DNA from 3 places in the Gordonia ajococcus genome. Region 1 is predicted to be linked to each of the others. Evidence: predicted binding sites of a transcription regulator. Region 1 holds the regulator's gene; each other region holds the start of a gene.
The links. Region 1 encodes LexA, which represses DNA repair genes until DNA is damaged. Its sites were predicted from a motif close to CGAACANNTGTTCG; they were not measured.
Positions count from the first base shown of each region.

Region 2: the regulator LexA is predicted to act here: its motif matches at 4,668-4,681, upstream of GAA2_RS08505 (DUF222 domain-containing protein).
Region 3: the regulator LexA is predicted to act here: its motif matches at 2,413-2,426, upstream of GAA2_RS15050 (SAV_6107 family HEPN domain-containing protein).

Region 1 covers NZ_CP052884.1:2,994,496-3,001,669, reverse strand. Annotated here, with positions in the region: gene GAA2_RS13530 (fructose-specific PTS transporter subunit EIIC) at 1-1,448, opposite strand, end outside; gene pfkB (1-phosphofructokinase) at 1,508-2,473, opposite strand; gene GAA2_RS13520 (DeoR/GlpR family DNA-binding transcription regulator) at 2,470-3,240, opposite strand; gene GAA2_RS13515 (phosphoenolpyruvate--protein phosphotransferase) at 3,375-5,075, shown strand; gene lexA (transcriptional repressor LexA) at 5,053-5,760, opposite strand; gene GAA2_RS13505 (LysM peptidoglycan-binding domain-containing protein) at 5,997-6,563, shown strand; gene nrdR (transcriptional regulator NrdR) at 6,663-7,130, shown strand; gene hrpA (ATP-dependent RNA helicase HrpA) at 7,104-7,174, opposite strand, start outside.
Region 2 covers NZ_CP052884.1:1,850,120-1,857,293, forward strand. Annotated here, with positions in the region: gene GAA2_RS08495 (nitronate monooxygenase) at 429-1,556, shown strand; gene GAA2_RS08500 (NAD(P)/FAD-dependent oxidoreductase) at 1,575-2,945, opposite strand; gene GAA2_RS23140 (hypothetical protein) at 3,035-3,391, opposite strand; gene GAA2_RS08505 (DUF222 domain-containing protein) at 3,307-4,497, opposite strand; gene GAA2_RS08510 (hypothetical protein) at 4,818-5,273, opposite strand; gene GAA2_RS08515 (hypothetical protein) at 5,464-5,826, opposite strand; gene GAA2_RS08520 (acetyl/propionyl/methylcrotonyl-CoA carboxylase subunit alpha) at 6,094-7,174, opposite strand, start outside.
Region 3 covers NZ_CP052884.1:3,318,339-3,325,512, reverse strand. Annotated here, with positions in the region: gene GAA2_RS15060 (phytoene desaturase family protein) at 1-1,500, opposite strand, end outside; gene GAA2_RS15055 (GNAT family N-acetyltransferase) at 1,547-2,218, opposite strand; gene GAA2_RS15050 (SAV_6107 family HEPN domain-containing protein) at 2,540-3,004, shown strand; gene GAA2_RS15045 (DUF3040 domain-containing protein) at 3,182-3,583, shown strand; gene mraZ (division/cell wall cluster transcriptional repressor MraZ) at 4,036-4,476, shown strand; gene rsmH (16S rRNA (cytosine(1402)-N(4))-methyltransferase RsmH) at 4,716-5,702, shown strand; gene GAA2_RS15030 (hypothetical protein) at 5,705-6,583, shown strand; gene GAA2_RS15025 (peptidoglycan D,D-transpeptidase FtsI family protein) at 6,687-7,174, shown strand, end outside.

The DNA.
Region 1 (7,174 bases):
TAGAGCAGTCCGCCGACGATCATGCTGCCGAACAGTGGGATGACGACCACCGGCATCAGTCCGCGAGCCCACTGCGGGACCGGGAGCCGCGAGATCCACAGACACGCGGCGCCGGCGATGAGACCGCCGATGAGTGCGCCGATGAAGCTGGCGCCGACGGAGAGGGACACGATGCCCGCGACGAAACCGGGGGCGATGCCGGGGCGGTCGGCGATGGCGAAGGAGATGTAACCGGCGAGGACCGGGACGGCGAGTCCCATCACCCCCGATCCGATCGCGAAACTCACCGCGCCGAGGTACTGCAGGAGCCCGCCGGACGGCAGATCCCAGACGCTGTTGTTGAGCGCGATGTAGACGGCGTCGTTCAGGGACCCGGCGCTGTCGAGGGTGCTGTTGGCGATCTCGTACCCGGCGAGCAGGAAGCCGAGCGCGATGAGCAGGCCGCCCGCCGCGACGAACGGGATCATGTAGCTGACACCGGTCATGAGTGCCTGACGAGTGCGCGCACCGAGTCCGACACCCGACGACGCGCCGGTCTCGGCGCCCTCGGTGCCGCCGTCGTCGGTCACCCGCGCCGCGTCCGGGTTCCGTCCGGCCGCAACGGCTTCGGCGATCATCGCATCGGGTTCGTTGATGGCTCGTTTGACGCCCGAGGCGATCACCGGCTTGCCGTGGAAGCGACCCTTGCCCTTCACCCCGATGTCGGTGGCGAAGATGACGGCGTCCGCGTTCGCGATGACCTCGGGGTCGAACGGCGTGGTGGCCGACGAGCCCTGGGTCTCCACCGCGAAGTCGACATCGGCACGGTCCGCGGCGTACCTGAGCGCGTCCGCGGCCATGTAGGTGTGCGCTATTCCGGTGGGGCAGGCGGTGATCGCGACGATGTGCGGCCGGTTCTGCGCCGGCGTCCGGGCGGTGACCGGGGTGTCCGTGGCCGGCGCCATCGGCGCTGCCGGGGAAGTGGTTGCGGTCGTGGTCTCGGTCTTCTTGGCGTCGGGATCGATGGCCTCGGTGACCAGTTCGATGATGCGTTCGTCGTTCTCGGCGGCGCGGAGGGACGCGACGAAGTCGGGGCGGACCAGCGAACGCGCCAGGGAGCTCAGCACTTTCATGTGCGCCGCCGCACCGCCCTCGGGGGCGGCGATGAGGAAGACGAGGTCGGCCGGCCCGTCGGGTGCCCCGAAGTCGACCTGGCGCGACAGTCGCGCCATGGCAAGGCTCGCCGTCGTCACCGATGCGGTGCGCGCGTGAGGGATGGCGATGCCGCCGGGGAGCCCGGTGGCCGACTTGGCTTCCCGCTCGAGTGCCGCGCGGGCCAGATCGGCGGGGTCGGTGGTCCGTCCGGCAGCGGCCAGGGCGTCGGCGAGGGTGGTGATGACGGCGGCGGGGTCTGCACCGGCGTCGACGTCGAGACTCACCGTCTGGGCGGTGATGATCTGCTCGGTCATGGGATGTCCTTCGGCATGGAGAGGGGCGGAGTGGTCGGGTGCCCGGTGGGGGATTCGGTTCAGTTCATCGGGGCGGCCCCGGAGAGTTCCGTGACCGTGACCCCGGACAGGTCGAGGTGGTGGGGGGTGGGGGAGGAGGTGCCCGCCAGTGCGGCGGCGGCCGAACCGTAGGCGACGGCGGACCGCAGACAGTCGGGAGCCGACGCGCCACGCGTCTGCGCGACGAGGAATCCGGCGAGGGAGGAATCACCCGCGCCGACGGTGCTGCGCGGAACGGTGGGTGGCGGCGTCGCGCACCAGACGCCCGCCGCGGTGGCGAGGACCGCGCCCCGTGCCCCGAGCGTGGCCAGCACGGCGCCGCCGATCTGCTCGACGAGCGCCGTGGACGCGGCGACGATGGGACGGAGGTCGTTGCGGGAGAGCGATTCCCGCAACTCTGCCGGATCGGTGCCGGTGAGTTCGGCGAGTTCGTCCTCGTTCGGCTTGATCAGGTCGACTCGTCCGGCGGCGGCCGCACGCAGCGGTGCTCCCGAGGTGTCCACCGCCACGCGGCAACCGGCGGTGACCAGGGCGTCGGCGACGGTCCGATACCAGTCCTCCGGTACGCCGGGCGGCAGTGATCCGCACAGCGTGACCCAGTCCGCGCCGTCCGCGTAGGTGCGGATCAGTGCGCTCAGCGCGGCCAGTTGAGCCGCCGTCAGGCTGACGCCCGGGGCATTGATCTTGGTGGTGGTGCCGTCGGCTTCGGCAATGGTCACGTTCGAGCGCACCTCGCCGTCCACGGGGACCGCGTCGTAGGGGAGTCCGAGCTCGTCGAGGGCGGCGAGCAGCGGGTCGCCCGCACGCGCCGGGAGCAGTGCCCGGGTCGGTAGTCCGGCGGCGGCGACGGTGCGGGCCACGTTGACGCCCTTGCCGCCCGGTTGGGCGCGGACCACACCGGCTCGCTGGACCTCGCCGCGCCGGAGCGGGGTGTCGAGTTCGAGGGTGCGGTCGACGCTGGGATTGGCTGTGACGGTGAGGATCATGCGATCACGACCTCGACGCCGCGGGCGGACAGGGCGGCCGAGAACCTCGGATCGATACCGGAGTCGGTGATCAGGACGTCGATGTCGTCGATGCCGGCGAATCCCGACAGCTCCTCGCGCTCCATCTTCGAACTGTCGGCGAGGACGACGACGCGTCGGGCCGCGGCAACCATCGCCGCCTTCACCGCCGCCTCGTCGGGGTCGGGCGTCGACAGACCGTGCGCTTCGCTGAGGCCGTTGGTGCCGATGAATGCGGTCGTCACGCGCAGCCGTCCCAGTGCGGCGACCGTCTCGGCGCCCACCGTGGCCTGGGTGAGTCCGCGGACGCGACCGCCCAGGGCGTGCAGACCGTCCGCATGGCGGCCGGCGAGCAACCCGGCGATCGGCAGGCTGTTGGTGATCAGCGTCAGATCGCGGTCCCGCGGCATGACCTCCGCGGCACGGAACGTGGTGGTGCCGGCGTCGAAGAGCACCGATCCGCCGTCGGGCGGCAGGAAACGGAGGGCGGCGCGGCCGATGGCGGCCTTCTCCTCGATCTGTTCGGTCTCCCGTTCGGCGATGCCGAGTTCACCGATCACCCGCATCACCTCGGGGCGGACGGCACCGCCGTGGACGCGCTGCAGGTGCCCGCCGCGTTCGAGAACGGCCAGGTCGCGCCGAACCGTCTCGCTGGTCACGTCGAACTTCGCGGCGAGCTCGGCGACCGAGGCGCGCCCTGCGACGCGAACCTCCTCGGCGATGGCCTGCTGTCTCTCCTCGGCGTACACACCGGCTCCGTTCTGATCGTTCCTGCTCACTCGGCCACCGCGAAATGTGGGAATATGTGGCTTTGAATGTTGTAGTAACTGTGTTTACGCCTTTTTATGTTGACAAGTCAAGCCAAATTTGTAACCGTGGTCACATGACGCAGATTCTGACGGGGACGCCGGTCGTCGGTGGTGTGGCTCATGGACCCGCACTGTGGCCGGGACGCCGTCCCGACCACAGTGCGGAGGCGCTCGGCGCCGGTGTCGAGATCTCCGAGGACCAGCGCCCGGAGGAGGTCGCACGATTCACTGCGGCGGCAGGCGTCGTCGCCGCGCGACTCCGTGAGCGCGCGTCGCAGAACACCGGCGTCGCCGCGGAAGTACTCGCCGCCACCGCCGGACTCGCGGAAGACCGCGGCTGGATCGGTGCGGCGTCGGCCCTGATCGCCAGGGGTACGCCGGCACCGTCGGCCGCCGTTGCCGCCACCGAACAGTTCGCCGCGGTGTTCACCAAGCTGGGCGGCCTGATGGCCGAGCGGGTCACGGACCTCAACGACGTCCGCGACCGCGTGCTCGCCGAGCTCCTGGGACTGCCCGAACCCGGGTTGTCCACGCCGGAGGTGCCCTCGATCCTGCTGGCCGACGACCTCGCACCCGCCGACACGGCCGGCCTCGACCCCACCACCACGATTGCCCTCGTGACGCGACTGGGTGGGCCCACCAGCCACACCGCGATCATCGCCCGTCAGCTCGGCATCCCGTGCGTCGTCGCGGTGTCCGGACTCGTCGGGATCGATGCGGGTACGGCGATCCTCGTCGACGGCACCACGGGTGAGATCGCCGTCGACCCCGATGACACCGCCGCGCGAGCCCGAGTCGAGGAGTATCGGCGTCACGCCGCTCGCGTCGCCGGATGGTCGGGTCCGGGTCGCACCGGCGACGGGGTGGAGGTGGCGATCCTGGCCAACGTCGCCGACGGGTCGTCGGCCCGCGCAGCAACCGATCACCCGGTGGAGGGTGTCGGACTGTTCCGTACCGAATTGGCCTTCCTCGAGCGCGCCGAGGAGCCTTCGGTCGACGAGCAGGCGGGCATCTATCGCGAGGTGCTGGACGCTTTCGACGGCCGCAAGGTGGTCATCCGCACCCTCGACGCCGGCTCGGACAAGCCGCTGCGCTTCGTGACCCATCCCGACGAGGCCAACCCGGCACTCGGTGTGCGCGGCGATCGAATCGCCTTGGCGCACCCCGAGATCCGCGCGCGCCAGCTCGACGCGATCGCCCGGGCGGCGCTGGAGGCCGACGCGCAGCCGTGGGTCATGGCCCCGATGATCGCCTCACCCGCCGAGGCGGCGACATTCGCCGCGCAGGTGCGCGAGCGTGGACTCGTCGCCGGTGTGATGATCGAGGTTCCCGCCGCGGCGATCCTGGCCCCGGCGATCCTGGCCGAGGTGGACTTCGTCTCGATCGGCACCAATGACCTCACGCAGTACACGATGGCCGCTGACCGAATGTCCGCCGAGCTCGCATCGCTGACCGATCCGTGGCAGCCGGCCGTGCTGCATCTCGTCGCAACGGTCGCCCGGGCCGGACGTGATCAGGGCAAACCGGTGGGCGTCTGCGGAGAGGCCGCGGCCGATCCGCATCTCGCCTGCGTGCTGGTCGGACTCGGGGTGACCTCGTTGTCGAGCGCTCCCGTCGCGGCGCCCGCGGTCGGCGCCCGGCTCGGCGCGGTCACCCTGGCAACCTGCGAAAACGCGGCGGCGGCCGCGCTGGCCGCCACCGATCCGGCTGCAGCTCGCGCGGCGGTCGCCGCGGTACTCGACAGTGACGAGGTCAGACTCGCCTCATCACGGTGACGACCTTGCCGAGGATGACGGCCTCGTCGCCCGGGATCGGGTCGAACAACTCGTTGTGCGGCATCAGCCAGACATGACCCTTCTGGCGTTTGAAGGTCTTGACCGTGGCCTCGCCGTCGATCATCGCGGCCACGATGTCGCCGTTGTCGGCCACGTTCTGCTGGCGGACGACGACCCAGTCGCCGTCGCAGATCGCGGCGTCGATCATCGACTCGCCGACGACCTTCAGCAGGAACAGCGATCCCTCGCCGACGAGCTCCCGGGGGAGTGGGAACACGTCCTCGACGGCTTCCTCGGCGAGGATCGGTCCGCCTGCGGCGATCCGGCCGAGCACCGGTACGAAAGTGGGTTCGGGCAGTGCTCCGCCGGTCGGCGAGGTCGGCGTCGGGGGTTCGCTCGGCGCGATGTTCACCGCCCGCGGACGGTTGGCATCACGTTTGAGAAGGCCCTTGCGTTCGAGCGTCCGCAGCTGATGGGCGACCGAGGAGGTCGAGGTGAGACCCACCTCGTCACCGATCTCGCGGATGCTCGGCGGGTAACCGCGTTCTCGCACGGATTTGCGGATCACCTCGAGAACTCCGCGCTGCCGCGGCGTCAGCGACGCCTCGGCAGCCGCCATGTCCGCCGGGGTGACGGGCTCGTCGGCGCCCCGCGCTCCGGTGCGCTTACCGCCGTCATCGCTCATGATCGGGTTCCTCTCGATTCCGAACGTGCTGGTAGATCGCTTGTCTTTCGACGAGCCTAGCCGAGAACGCCGACCGCATCAAACATTTGTTCGACGTGTCGCGAGACAATTGTCGGAGTGCCGTGCTACAAATCGAACATCAGTTCATCGAACGGATGATCGACATTCGAACAGTTCGACCGGGACGACGCGGTCCCACTCACGAACACCGTTCGACCGGATACACGGAGGGCACCATGCGCACCGCCACTCTCATCGACCCCGTCCACCTCGACCCCGCCCGGCACGACCCCGCCCGGCACGGCGGTCCCGTCCGCGGCGACGTCCTGGAGCGTCCGCGCCCGACACGTCGGGGAGACGCCCGGCGGCCCGTCGACAACCGTCCGGTGCCGGAATCGGCGGTCCGGGTCCGCCGCGTCGCGTCCACCCAGTGCGCGTCGCCGGTGGGTATGCGCGGTCGTGGACCGGTGGTCCCGGCGTGGCGTCCCGCCGAGGCGGCTCCCGCGGCCGTCATCCGCCGGCGTCGCCGCACGGCGACCGCTGTCCTCGCCGGCGTCGCGCTCGCCCTGGCCGTGTGGGTCATCGCGGTCGTCGGCCAGAACTACGCCGCGTCGGTCACGCCTGCCGCGGTCGGCACCGAGGTCGTGCACGTTCGGTCGGGTGACTCGCTGAGCACGATCGCCTCGCGGGTCGCCCCCGAGATGCCGCGTGAGGCCGTCGTCGACGAGATCATCCAGCTGAATGACCTCGCGTCGAGCGGGCTGCGCGTCGGCCAGCCGCTCCTCACCCCCCGGTACCACTGAGGCCGGGCGGTATCCTCGATGCCACAGGGACCAGCCGAGCACCGGCCCGGCATGCGGCGCGGCTGCATCAGAGCGTCCCGTGACCTGCGTGAGGATACGATGCGCTGCCCCTTCTGCAAGAACGACGACACCAAGGTCATCGACTCGCGTGTCGCTGATGAGGGGCAGGCCATCCGGCGCCGCCGCTCCTGCGTGGAGTGTGGGCGACGCTTCTCGACCGTGGAGAGTGCGGTCCTCTCGGTGGTGAAACGCAACGGCGTCACCGAACCGTTCAGTCGCGAGAAGGTGATGCGAGGTGTCCGGCGCGCATGCCAGGGGCGCCACGTCGCCGAGGACGCTCTCGCCCAGCTCGCCCAGCAGGTCGAGGACACCGTCCGCGCCAGTGGTTCGGCCGAGATCCCCAGCAATGAGGTGGGACTCGCGATCCTGAAGCCGCTGCGGGACCTCGACGAGGTCGCCTACCTGCGCTTCGCGTCGGTGTACCGGTCCTTCGACTCCCTCGAGGACTTCCAGCGCGAGATCGACGACCTCCGGGCCGCTTCAGCCGAGTCGGTCAAGAGTTCGTAGGACCCGCTTCTCCGACACCGGGAACGCGGTGCCCAGCCGTTCGG
Region 2 (7,174 bases), 1.1 Mb from region 1:
CTTCGGGACATGGGCACTCTTTCTCATAGACGAGCCGCGCTCCACAACCTTGGCACTCGTAGCGGTCTCCGGCGTTCCGGGGCATCTGAACCTCCGTGGGATAGTTCCGCACCGTCTGGACCGGCACTCACATCATTCGATGAGCCGAACCGGCCGCCGGTCGGTTGAGTTGTTTCCGGTGACGTCTTCGGATTCAACCACGTCGACTGTCCGGAGGGACGGTCTTGATCTGAAAACCGTCGACGGGCCGGACCCGGTCGGGTATCCGATACACATGTGACCACTGGTGCACAGCAGTACCTGACGCCTGGCAGACGATGTCGTCTGGCAGGCCCCGTCAGACTGTTCCGCGGAACGCTTGTCCGTCGTCGCGGAGCCTGGTATTCAGATTAGAACACGTTCTAATTCTGACCTGGCGAGGAGTCTGTATGCACACCCCAATCTGCGACGAACTCGGTATCGAGTTCCCGATCTTCGCGTTCACCCACTGTCGTGACGTGGTGGTCGCGGTCAGCAAGGCGGGTGGCTACGGAGTACTCGGCGCGGTGGGTTTCACGCCGGAGCAGCTCGAGATCGAGTTGAACTGGATCGACGAGCACATCGGCGACCACCCGTACGGTGTCGACATCGTGATCCCCAACAAGTACGAGGGCATGGACTCGAACATGTCGGGCGAGGAGCTGACCAAGCTGCTCCAGTCGATGGTGCCGAACGAGACCCTGGAATTCGGACGCAAGCTGCTCCGCGACCACGGGGTGCCCCTCGCCGAGGACGACGACAACTCGCTGCAGCTGCTCGGTTGGACCGAGGCCACCGCGACACCGCAGGTGGAGATCGCGCTGCAGCATCCGAAGGTCACGCTGATCGCCAACGCGCTCGGCACGCCCCCGAAGGACATGATCGAGAAGATCCAGGCGGCCGGTCGCAAGGTCGCGGCGCTGTGCGGCTCCCCGAAGCAGGCGCGCAAGCATGCCGACGCCGGGGTCGACATCATCATCGCCCAGGGCGGCGAGGGCGGTGGTCACTGCGGTGAGGTCGGTTCGATCGTGCTGTGGCCGCAGGTCGTCAAAGAGGTTGCGCCCGTGCCGGTTCTGGCCGCCGGTGGTATCGGCAGCGGCGAGCAGATCGCGGCTGCGCTCGCGCTCGGCGCGCAGGGCGCGTGGAGCGGATCGCAGTGGCTGATGGTCGAAGAGGCCGAGAACACCCCTGTCCAGCAGCAGACCTACATCGATGCGTCGAGCCGTGACACCGTTCGCAGTCGCTCGTTCACGGGCAAGCCGTGTCGCATGTTGCGCAACGACTGGACCGAGGCGTGGGAAAACCCGGAGAACCCCGATCCGCTGGGGATGCCGTTGCAGTACATGGTCTCCGGTATGGCGGTCGCCGCGACGCACAAGCATCCCGACGAGAGCATCGACGTCGCCTTCAATCCCGTCGGTCAGGTGGTCGGGCAGTTCCGCAAGGTCGAGAAGACGTCGGCGGTCATCGAGCGCTGGGTGACCGAGTACATCGAGGCGACCGGCAATCTGGACACGTTCGCCAACGCGACGACCTAGACCGGACGAGGGGCGGGCTCATCCGGCGGATGCTCGCACCAGGGCTCGCCTCTCGTTCCGGTCATCGCGGATACGCCGGACCTGGGTTCGCACATCGGCGACGACCTCCCGCGTCGACGACGCGGGTTGGCGGAGTGCGCCGAGGATGAGGCTGGGAAGAGCGGTCAGCGGAAGCATCGACGACGGCGCCTGGACGCGGTTGTAGATGTCGCTCAGGATCTGAGCGTACTCGGGGCGATCCCGAGCGCGGTGGTAGAGCTCGTATTCGAGCGGCGAGGGCGGCGAGCCAGACGCCAGCACGTTCGTCCACTGATAGATCTCGACGCAGTCCTGCTCGCGTCGAGCGGCCCATTCCGCGGTGGCGGCGTCGACCGCCTCGGGGTCGGGACCACCGCGAGAGCCGAGAATCGGGGCGAGTCGCTCGCCGAGCAACCGGCCGTACCGGTAGGCGTCGCGGATTCCCTGCGCGGTGACCGGATCCTTGAAGTGGCCGGCGTCGCCGGGCAGTGCCCATCCCGGTCCGCTCGACCGGCGGAAGTACGACTCGATTCCGGTGCACGACCGCACCCGGGACACCATTTCCGCGCCCTCGAGGCGTCGTGCCAGGCCAGGCAGCGCTGCGACGCCCGCGCGGTAGGCATCGGTGACCTTACGCCCGTGGAACGCGTCATCGAGCTCGACAGGCGGTTGCAGCAGGCACAGCGTCTGGCCGTCGTCGCAGGGGAATGCGGTGCCGAGTAACCCGTCGACCCGCCATTGGGAGGCGATGTGGCGCAGGTCTTCGCGTGGGTCCGTCCAGTAGGCGAAGTAGCACGATCGGCCACTCCTGGAGGAAATCAGCGGGGTCTGCGCTCCCACCTCGCGGGCCACGACGCTCTTGCGGCCGTCGGCCCCGATGACGATGGGAGCAATCGCCGCCCGTTCGTGGTCGTCGGGATCGGTATAACGGATGCCGGTGACGCGCCCGTCATCGGAGATCAATCCCGTTGCCCGACACTGTTGCCGGATGTCGGCTCCGAGGGACGACGCCGTCCGGACGAGGGCGTCGTCGAGATGTGAACGCCGCAGACACATTCCGTAGTCGATACCGGACACCGGCGAATACCCGGTGCGCCAGCCGATCTCGTCGAGGATGGCCTCGGCGATGGGAAGACGTGGCGCGCCCGCCTCCTCGACGGCGGGCAGGGCGCCGAGTGCGTGGATCTCGGCCAGGGTCGACGGCCACAGCAGATGCGTGGAGAGTGTGTCGGAGGGGAAGCGCGCCGAATCGATGACCAGGACGTGCAATCCGCGGCCGGCGAGTGCGATCGCGGTGGCAGATCCGGCGCAGCGCGCGCCGACGATGATGGCGTCGAACTCTTCGGCTGCGTTCACTCCGGTGTGACTCACCGCGACCTCCATCGGCTCGGACGGCCTCTGGTCAACGAACAGTAGTCGCCGAACGCACAGGTGCGTGGCGACTTCTGTTCGATTGCCTGTCAGAAGGGTGGCGGGTTTGCTTGGTTCCAACGCTGTTCGGCGCGTCGGGCCCGGCGGGACCTCGTGTCTCGCTGAGTGGCGTGCCGGACGCGCGCCGGATGATCGGGTGAGCGAATCGGTGCGAGATGGCCGAACAGATCACGGCCGTTGTAGGCGTTGCCGACGAACATGTGTCCGGTGGGTGTGGTGAACCAGGCGGTCAGGAACTCGTCCTGGTAGTCCTGCCAGCTGGTGAAGGTCTTGATCCGGTGGTGAAACCGGCAGAGTGGTTTCAGGTTGCGTTCGAGGGTGCGTCCACCACGGTCGGGATGCTGATGGTCGAACGGCCGGGTGTGATCGAGGTCGATCTGCCACACCGGCGCATTGCATCCCGGGAAGGTGCAGCACAGTTCGCCGGCCCGCACCAGGGCTTGCAGCTTCTTCGACGGAACGTAACGCAACGCAGCGCCGATTCCGGGCTGGGTGCGACGGTGGGGTGCAGGTAGGTGCGTCGGGCTTCAGCGAGCAGCTTGCGTGCGGTTTCGGCGTCGATGATGCCCTGACCATCGAGAAACGCCGGATCATCGTCGAGGCCGATGAGGGTGGAAAGATTGGCGATGATGAAGTAGTTCGCCCGCGGAGCTGTCTTGTCGGCGGCGCAGGAGCACGGCATGGGTCCTGGGTCGACGTGGTGAGGGTCGACCGTCGGGGCATCCTCGGGTTCAGCGGTCTCCCCGAATTCTCTTGCGGAAGACGAACAATCGTTGCATGTGCAGGCTAGTGAAGTCGCGCCGCGAGCCAGTGCGACCAGCGCATCGGCGCGACGTTGTGCAACGGTGCGAGGGTCGGCGGCATGTACTTCGGCCGCCATCGCGGACAAGCGGGCGTCGAACGCGGCAGCGTCGGCGATCGGTAGTGTCCCGGACAGGCGGGATTGTCCGGGGTTGAACCGATCGGGTCCGACGGTGACCTTGCGGTCGTCGGTGGCTCGCTCGCGACGCCTGCGCACTGCCTCGGGTGCCCACTTTGCGACGATGGCGTCGACCATGGCGGTGAACCGGGTCGTCGACATCGGTGCGCGGGCGAAGATGGCCTCGGCCAGATGTGCATCCACCGTCTGCATCTCATCGGCGTCGGTGACGAGGTCGGTTCGCTTGATCGCGATGAGGAAACGCTTCTTGTCGATGCGGCCGCAGGCCAGTGCGTGACCGGTGAACGACAGTCGATACCGCAGGGCGTCACCGGCCATGATGAGTTCTCGGGCCTCTGCCGGCGTCATGGTCAAGGTGGCGCCGACCTCGGCGATGGCCTGCTCGAGACCGTTCGGCCCGAACTGTGCGTACGGGTTCTCACTGGCGGCCGCTCGAGCAGCCAGCTCGTCGAACGCCTCGATCGAGTCGAGTTGTCCGCTGTGCGCCTCGGCGCGACGCGCGGCATAGTCCATTTCCCGTTCGTCGTGAATGAGGCTGGCAACGGTCATCATTCGGTGGGCTGTCGACGCGGCGAGCCCGGCGCAGTGATTCAAGACCTCGATCAGCTCAGGGGCTGAGAGTTCGGTATCGGGACGCAGCGTGGGCTCGACAGAGTCTTCTGTGATGCCTGCCGAATCCGTGGATTCGCTGCCCGCCCCCCGCGCCATGACACAACAGTACTCGAATATGTGTTCGAGTCAAGTGGTCTCCAGTGCGTCAAGCATTCTGGCGGGCGCGCTGAGTGCAGGATCTTGACGCGCAGGGACTTGAAAAGAAGCTGTGACCGACGCCGAACACGCCCTCACCCGTTGCCGGCGATCGTTGGTTTCGACTACTCGCGGGTGTACTCGGCGATGTCGATGTCGATGTCGTGTTCGGCGGCCAGTGCTCGGAGCTTCTCGGCGTCGTCGAGTTGGATGCACACGCAGGCGTGTAGGCCATCGTCGTCGCGGCGCACGATGTAGTAGGCGTTGCTGTCGGTGAGTTGATCACCGTTGGCCCCGTAGAAGATCCACCGCACCTTGACCAGGCTGATCGCGGTGGTGAGGTGTTCGACGTTCAGGCATTCGTGGCTGACCGATGCCAAGCCGAGTTCGCGGTAGAGCGGGTAGGCCTGCTCAAGGCTGTGTGCCATGGTCTCGCGGTCGTCGACGACACCGGCGAAACGATCATCGATGATCATGCCCGGGATGGCCCACAACTGTGCGGCCGCGGTCGAGTCGAAGGCACTCAGCGTAGCGGCATAGCGGGTCAGGTAGTCGTCGATTTCCGGGTCGATCTGGTTCATGTCTCTGAACCTATTACCAACGACCTATTACCAACGCCGTCGCAGCTATGTCGGCTTGCGACCGGCAGGTTCGAGACGAGGGTGTCAGAGCTTCCCGAACGCGTTCTGGGCCGTGCCGAACTGTACGGGCCAATGCAGACAGGCGCTGAAAGCTCGGAGGAGAGAGCGACACCTGACACTCTCGGTCGATTCAGCCGATCGAACGCGAGAGGGGTTCGGCCACAGTGAGATCCAGCGCACCTTCGGCAAACCGTGACACTGGCCCGATCGCAGCGTCGAGCGCCGCGTCGTAGCCGTCGCGCGCCTGACCCCACAACCGGCCCGAGGCGCCGTCCGGCGTCACCCCGACGAGAGCGATCAACTCGCCGGTCGTGGGGATGCAGATGGCCCACACGAAACGCGTCTCGGTGTGCCAGTCGGAGTTCGCTGCCTCGACGTAATCGGCGGGGGAGTCGACCCCGAGAAGAGACAACGCCGGGACGTCGGTGATCCGGTCGTCCGCACGAAGCGAACGCAGATACCACGTCCCGGCGTTGATCTCGACTGGTTGCACGATGTCCCTTCGATACGCTCGCAGGCTCGCTACTCAGGGAGCGGGTGGCTCGCAAGCTCGCTACTCGGGGAGCGAGCCACGAAGGCCGGCGAGGTTGCCTCACCAGGCCTTCGTGGCTCGTCGCTATCGCTCCTCGCACCTCAGGCAGCGAGGGTGGTCGCTCGCACCTCAGGCAGCAGGGTGGTTCCTCGCACCTCAGGCAGCAAGGGTGGTTCCTCGCACCTCAGGCAGCGAGGGTGGTTCCTCGCACCTCAGGCAGCGAGTGGGTTACTTCAGCTCGAGCAGCACGGTACCCTGGGTGACCGCGGCGCCGGCCTCGATGGCCAGACCGGTGACCACGCCGTCCTTGTGGGCGGTGACCGGGTTCTCCATCTTCATCGCCTCGAGGACGACGACCAGATCACCGGCGGAGACCTCCTGGCCCTCTTCGACGGCGACCTTGACGACGGTGCCCTGCATCGGAGCGGCCACGGCGTCACCGGAGACGGCTGCGCCGCCGCCCTTCTTGCGCGAGCGGGCCTTCGGCTTCTTGCGGATGACACCGTTGGTCGAGCCGCCGCCGCCACCGAGGGCGAGATCACCCGGCAGCGAGACCTCGACGCGGCGTCCGCCGACCTCGACCACGACCTTCTGACGCGGTGCGGCGTCGTCTTCCTCGATCGGCTCTCCACCGGTGTACGGCTCGATCGGGTTCTCCCAATCGGTCTCGATCCACTTGGTGTAGACGTCGAACTTCTCGCCGTCGCCGATGAACGCCGGGTTGGAGACGATGTGGCGGTGGAACGGGATGACCGTGGCGAGGCCCTCGACCTGGAACTCGGCGAGTGCGCGACGCGAACGCTCGAGCGCCTGCTCGCGGGTCTCGCCGGTGACGATCAGCTTGGCCAGCATCGAGTCGAACTGGCCGCCGATGACGTCGCCCTCGACAACACCGGAGTCGACGCGCACGCCGGGTCCGGTGGGCTCCTTGTAAACCGAGATGGGGCCGGGGGCCGGCAGGAAGTTGCGGCCGGCGTCCTCGCCGTTGATGCGGAACTCGAAGGCGTGGCCGCGCGGGGTCGGATCCTCGGTGAACTCGAGCTTCTCGCCGTTGGCGATGCGGAACTGCTGACGGACGAGGTCGATGCCCGCGGTCTCCTCGGTGACCGGGTGCTCGACCTGCAGACGGGTGTTGACCTCGAGGAACGAGACCAGGCCGTCGTTGCCGACCAGGAACTCGACGGTGCCCGCGCCGTAGTAGCCGGCCTCGCGGCAGATGGCCTTGGCGGACTCGTGGATCTTGGTGCGCTGCTCGTCGGTCAGGAACGGCGCCGGGGCCTCCTCGACGAGCTTCTGGAAACGACGCTGC
Region 3 (7,174 bases), 320 kb from region 1:
ACCGGGGACACGGTGGCCCGCCAGGTCCGGGGTCGGACGCCACATGAACATCTGGTCGATCGACATCTCCACGTGCATGATGTTGCCGCCGATCAGGCCCAGTTCGGATTCGAGGTCCTCCGGGGTCTGCACATGACGATGGGCGATCGACTCCGCGAAACCCGGTGCGTGACGGTCCACCTCGGCGCAGACCGCCGCTGCGGCCTGCGCGCCCAGTGTCGACCAGTCGCCCTCGGCGAGCCGATACGGATGCCACTGCGCCCACAGGTTGATCGCGTGCCGACCCTCCGGGGCGAGGGTGGGATCGATCGCCGAGAAGCTCATCGCAACGACGGCGGGCCGCGGCGGCAGTGCGCCGACCGCCGCGGCCGCATGCGCGCCGACCAGGTGCGCGCGATCGGTGACCAGCAGCCCGAGGGCCGAGTGGACGCCGTGCGCGGGCAGGTCGTCGGGGAGGTCGCGATATGCGGGCAGTGCCGTCGTACCGAGGCGCACCGCCATCCCGATCCCGCTACCGACCACGATGTCCCGTCGCCAGCGGTCGAGGGTCCCGGCGTCGAAACCGCCCGCCGCCAACATGTCCAGGGTCGTCAGCACGTGGCAGGCGTTGATCACCGTCGGCGCGCACCGACGTTCGCCGGATGCGGTCTGCACCCGCCAGTGGTTCCCGCACCGGGTGATCGAGACGGCCGGGTCCCCGCACGCGATCCGCCCACCGTCGGCCTCGATGCGGTGGACGAGCGCGTCGGTCAACGCGCCGCTGCCACCGATCGCCCGGCCGGGCGGGATGCGGTGCATCAGCGCGGCGAACCCGACCATCGGAGCGCTACCGGGTGCATTCATCGGCGGTCCCGACTGGGCGCCGAACCAGGCGAGTCCCGCCTTGAGCTGTTCGGAGTCGAAATAGCGGTCGAGGAGGGAGTCGCCCGAGGCCATGAGCTCGGCGGTCAGGTTCATCATCGCGCCGCTGCGGCGTCCGATGAGGCCGGTGCGTTCGGTGCTGGCGGTCGAACCGAGACCTCTGAACGCCCGGCCGAACTGCCGCATGGTCGCCGGCCGGTAGAACGCGTCCATGACGGCCGCCGACCGCGGCGTCCACGTCTCGACGAACTGTCGGTACGCCGCGGCATCCTTCGCGCCACAGGCCCGTTCGATGGAGGCGCAGGTGGCCTCCAGGTCGGTGCGGAAGACGATCGCCGGTGCGGTCGCGGTCGCCGGGACGAAAGCCCAGGGGTCGCAGTCGACGTAGCGCAGTCCGTGCGCGGCGAGGTCGAGGTCGTCGAGGACGGGGGAGTGCCGGATCATCAGGTGCGCCGAGGAACCGCGATCGATCCGATGACCGGGGAAGCGCTCGACGGTCGACACGGCGCCGCCGGGGATCTCGTCGCGTTCGAGCACCTCGACGTCCCGCCCGGCCTGCGCGAGATACGCCGCGGCGATCAGGCCGTTGTGACCGGCGCCGACGATCACCGCGTCGCGCCGCTCGCCGTGCCCGCTCATGCGGGTCCTGTGCCGTGCGCGATCGTTTCCGGGTGTGCCATGTCCTTTATCCTGCGGGTCGTGCTGGACCAGCCGACGGCGGTTGGAGTTCCAGGGGGAGCGGGCGGCCCAGGAATGCGAACGGCCGCGGGTCGCCGGTGAACGTGAAATGCCGGAGCACGTCGGAGAACCCCATCCGCCGGTACAGCGACCACGCGCGGTTCTGCTCGGCCGGGATCTCCGGGGTCGACAGCAGGACGTGGCGTTCGGGCCGGTCGGCGAGTAGGCGTGCGAGCAGCAACTGGCCGATGCCGCGTCCCTGTGCGGTCGGGTGTACGTGCAGTTCGGTCAGCTCGAAGTAGTCGCGGGCGATCATCTCGATCTCCGCGGGCGAGCGTCCGGTCTGCCGCAGCCCGAGCCGGAGTTGCTGATTCCACCACTGGCCGGTCGCCCCCGTGTACCCGTAGGCGATGCCCACGAGAACGTCGTCGGGACCTGAGCCGACGGGCGTTCCGACCCGACGCCGGGCGGTCGGCATCGCCTGCGCCTCGTGCGGGGGCAGCGAGGCGATCGCGCCGATCGCGCGCCAGCCCGGCCGGGCGATGTGCTCGCGCCAGAGGGCGGCTCGGTGCACCTCGGTCCCACGGGGATATCCCATCGCGGTCACGTAGACGTCGAGCGCGGGCTCCAGCCACACGCGGGAGTCCTGACCACTGAGGTTCACCAGGCGGACGGTCACCGGCGGGTCGTCTTCCGGCTCGCCGTGCGGGCCCGCACCGACCCGGCCAAGCGTTCTCCGACCATCTGGTGTGACTGTCCTCTCGGTGCGGCGGACTCGGCGGAATCGGGTCGCGGGACGCGGTGTTGTAGAAGGGTGCGGGTCGCGGACCCACGCCTTGAAGAGACGCGTGCCGCTAGCTATATTGAACGTGTCGAACGGGTGTTCGATGAATGTGCCTCCGCAAGCTGTTCGCGTTCATCCCGACGACATGACGGTCCGGTGGCGGACGAGGGAAGCGTCTGCCACCGGCCACCGTCGTCCGCGAGTGAGGAGGATGCCATGCCCGGTCGGCCCACATCCCGCCGGTCCGCCCCCGTCGACCCGGTGATGGTCGGACGCGCGCGCGACCTCCTCCAGCGCGCACATCTCCTACTCGACAATGCCGACGGGGTCGAGGACGACGCCGAGCGATTTCGTCAGTTCTATCTTGCCGCGCTCCGTGCCGCCGGAGCCGCGCTCGCGATCGGTGAACCGATCGGTCCCGCTCGCCGTAAGACGTCGAACGCCTGGACCCGGATTGGTGTGGTCGCCCCTGAACTCGCGCCGCTGGCGGCGCGCTTCGCCGCGCTGTCGCCCGTGCGGATGAAGATCGAGTCGGGGATCATCCGAACGCTCGACCCCGACAGTGTCGCCGGCATGCGACTCCTCGTCCTCGACTTCCTTCGTCGGGTCGAAACCCTGGTCATCGCTTACGAGCAAGGCAAATTCGGGACAGAGGACCCCCAAATCGGGCGAACAGCGTGAGGCCGGACACACTTTCGGCGTTCCGTTGTCGTACCGGTATGTGCATCCGGCGCTGCAACAGCGAGTAATGGTGGTCGCGGCAGATTTCACCTCGTATCATGGGAGAATAAGGCGCAGACGCCTCACTGGTCGTGGTTGACCGTCGTCGGCGTCGCGGATCAGGGAGAAGGAGGGTCGGTGCCACTTTCGGAGCACGAGCAACGCATGCTCGAACAGATCGAGAGCGCTCTGTACGCGGAAGACCCCAAGTTTGCGTCCAGTGTCAAGCGTCGTCGGCTGGGCAAGTCGAGTGGCCGTCGTCGCCTACAGGCGGTGGCGATCTTCGTCGTCGGCCTCGTGATGCTCGTCGGCGGTCTCATCGTCAAGATCGACATCGGAGGATTTCCGATCGTCAGCCTCCTGGGTTTCCTGGTGATGTTCGGTGCCGGCCTCTTCGCCCTCTGGGGTGACGACCTCGGCGACTCCGCGACGTCCTCGCCACGCGGGGGAGGCAAGAAACAGTCCGGGTCATCGGGCTCCAAGCGCAAGCTGTCGGAGCGGATGGAAGAACGATTCAACCGTCGGTTCGAGCAGGAGTAGGTTTCCGCCGGCCTGACGGGCACAACTCGTAGAAGAGCCGCGCACCCCACGGGGTGCGCGGCTCTTTTGTCTGTCCTCCCCTCGGCTCTCCCCGCCGTGACCCACTCCCGGCCCCTTCCTCCAACCGGGGTTCCCCACCTTCCCCCACAGGGAGGCCCCACTTTCCCCCACCCGGGCACCCCACCTTGCCCCACCGGCGCGGAGACGCAGGTCGCACGGGTATCTGGCGCCTCATCCAACGCGTCTGTCACACGCCTGACCGACGTCCAGCGGACGCGGATCGCCGTGGACACGCAGGTAGCTCCAAATATTTTGCGTGCCTGAACTGCGAATTTGCTGATCGTGGGAGCTGGTGTGGGCCTCTGGGGTGGAAAGTGGAGGAAAGTGGGGTACTGTGGCATCACTGGGTGAGGCGATCCGGAGCGTGGAACCCAGGGGCAGGAGGTGTCGACATGTCCGTGCGATTTGTCGGCACCTACACGCCGAAATTGGACGACAAGGGGCGACTCACGTTGCCCGCCAAGTTCCGCGACGCACTGGCAGGAGGGGTAGTGGTCACCAAGGGCCAAGACCACAGCTTGTCGGTGTACCGGACCGAAGAGTTCGACGCGATCGCGGCGAGGATCGTCGAGGCGTCACGCAACGACCCTGACCTGCGTGCGTTTCAGCGGACGTTCTTCGCCGGTTCGGAAGAACAGCGACCGGACGGCCAGGGCAGGATCAGCCTGTCCTCCGACCATCGCGTCTACGCGGGACTGTCCAAGGAATGCGTGGTGTTCGGCAGCTTCGATCACCTCGAGATCTGGGATTCGGCCGCATGGGACGAGTACCAGTCGCAGCACGAGGAGAACTTCTCGGCGGCGAACTCGGCCGCGCTGAACGCGGTCTTGTAGCCGAGAGGGGACGAGGCGGAAGCGGTGCACGGGCTTCGGGTGGCACGAGGCCCCGATCCGGTCCGACCCTGGCGTACTTCCCCAACGCCAGGTGCGTGATCGGGTCGGGACCTCGCTCCATCCGGGCGCGGCACGAGGCGAGAGTCCACCGTCCGCGACACGACACTCCGACAAGTCCTTTCGCACCGAAACGCCGACTCTGCCGACCGACATGGCCGACACGCCGATGGGGGCCCTCCGTGGATGACACTGGTGACGACACTCGCCGCTCCGGCGAGTTCGGCCACATCCCGGTCATGGGCCGGCGGATCGTCGAATTGCTCACCCCGGCACTGGAATCCGAAGACCGACGCGTGTTCCTCGATGCGACGCTCGGTGCCGGCGGACACAGCGAACTCATCCTGAACACGTTCCCGAACGTGCACCTCGTCGGCATCGACCGCGACGCCTCGGCCCTGGAGATCGCTCGACGCAGACTCGAACCGCACGCGGACCGGATCTCGCTGCACCAGGCCACCTTCCACGAGATCGCCGATGTCCTCGACGAGGCCGGTGAGGAATCCATCGACGCCGCCCTGTTCGACCTCGGTGTCTCGTCGATGCAGCTCGACCAGGCCGGCCGGGGATTCGCCTACTCGGTGGACGCCCCGCTGGACATGCGGATGAACCCCGACGACCCGCTCACCGCAGCGGACGTGCTCAACACTTACAGCCACGGCGAATTGGCCCGGGTCCTTTCCGAATACGGGGAGGAGCGCTTCGCCGGCAAGATCGCCTCGGCGGTGCTGCGCGAGCGGGAGAAGGAACCGTTCACCACCAGCGCACGCCTCGTCGAGCTGCTCTACGCCACCATCCCGGCGGCGACGCGGCGCACGGGTGGTCACCCGGCGAAGCGGACCTTCCAGGCGTTGCGCATCGAGGTCAACCACGAGCTCGACGTCCTCCGCGAGGCGTTGCCGACAGCACTCTCCGTGCTCACGGTCGGCGGACGCGTCGCGGTGATGAGCTACCAGTCGCTCGAGGACCGAATCGTCAAGCGGGAGTTCGCGGCTCGCACGACCTCGACCTCGCCGCCCGGTCTGCCCGTCGAGTTGCCGGGAACCGCCGCGGAGTTCCGCCTCCTGACCCGCGGCGCCGAGCGTCCCGACGAGGAAGAACTGACCACCAATCCGCGATCGGCACCGGTGCGAGTCCGGGCGGTCGAAAGAGTCGAGAAGAAGGGCTGATCATGACGATCCTGCACGAGGCCCCCAATCGTCCCGGCTCCGGACGTTCCGGCGGCAGGCGTTCCGACACCGGACGTTCCGAGGAGGAACGCGACACCCGGCGGTCGCGGAGGGCGCGCATCGAATCCGAGCGGGCGACGCGCTCGCGGGCGGCCCAGCGTGCGCTGGATCGCCGTCACAAGCGCATGGCGGCCGGTACGAGCGCACCCCGCGCGGTCCGTGGTGGTCTGTCGATGTCCGGCGTCTCGTTCCGGGAACGGTTGCAGCACACGCCTTTCGTGGTCCCGGTGATCGCGTTGCTCGTCCTGGGTCTCGGTCTGAGCCTGTGGCTGTCCACCAAGTCGGCCCAGGACTCCTACAAGCTCGGCATCGAGCGGACGGAGAACCAGTCGCTCATCGATCAGCGGGATGCGCTGAAGCGAAGCTACGAATCCGGCAACTCTGCTCCCGAACTGTCCCGGGAGGCAACGCGTCTCGGCATGATCCCGGCGGACAATCCGGCGCGGATGATCGTCGACGACCCGCGACGGCCCCGTATCGTCGGGAAGCCGGCACCGGCATCGGGGAAGCCGATGGCCGATCTCAACCCCGAGCCGAAGCCCGACCCCACCGAGACCATCGATCCGCGCAAGGTGGACGACTCGATCGGGCTCGGCGGTGGTGCCGCCGGCACACCCAACCCGCCTGCGCAGCAGAGTCCGACGCAACCGAGCCCGACGCAACCGAGCCCGACGCAACCCGATCCGGATCCGGCCCAACCGAATCCATCGGCGACACCTGGTCAGGGAGAGGGTCCGTCGACGTCGACCGATCCGGGGACAACACCTCAGCCGTCGCCCTCGACACCGGTCCCGGCACCGAATGTCGTGCCCCGTACGTGAGGTGCTCGCCGGCCGTGGGGGCCGTCACAGTGCTCCCATCGATCTGCAACCCGCCGATGCCAAATCCCTGTCACGACCTTGAAGCGGTGAACAATTGACGACCATGACACGTGCGACCTTCGAGCGACTCGGCCATGGGCCGTCTCGCCCGGGACGTCGTCCGGGCCACGGGCCGTCTGGCCCGGGACCTCGTCCGGGCCATGGGCCGTCTGGCCCGGGACTTCGTCCGGGCCGGGGATCGAGCGCCGCCGGCGGCCCGCGTGGCCGCGGGCCGGGCAAGGGCGGCCCGCGCAAGGGCGGGGGGCTGCACAGCTTCGGTTTCCGGACGCGGGTGGCCGGTGTCGTCGTGCTGCTCGTGGTCCTCGCGGTGGCGGCCAAGATGATCGTCGTCCACACCGTCCAGGCCGGGTCCATCTCGGCCGAGGCCGCCCAGCAACGCGAGTACACCCAGGTCCTCACGGCCAAGCGGGGTTCCATCCTCGATCGCAACGGACGTCCGCTGGCCTACACGGACGAGGCCCGGTCACTGACGTTCCTGCCCAAGGCGGTTCGCAAGTCGATCGAGGAGGAACACCGCAAGAACGCCGAACT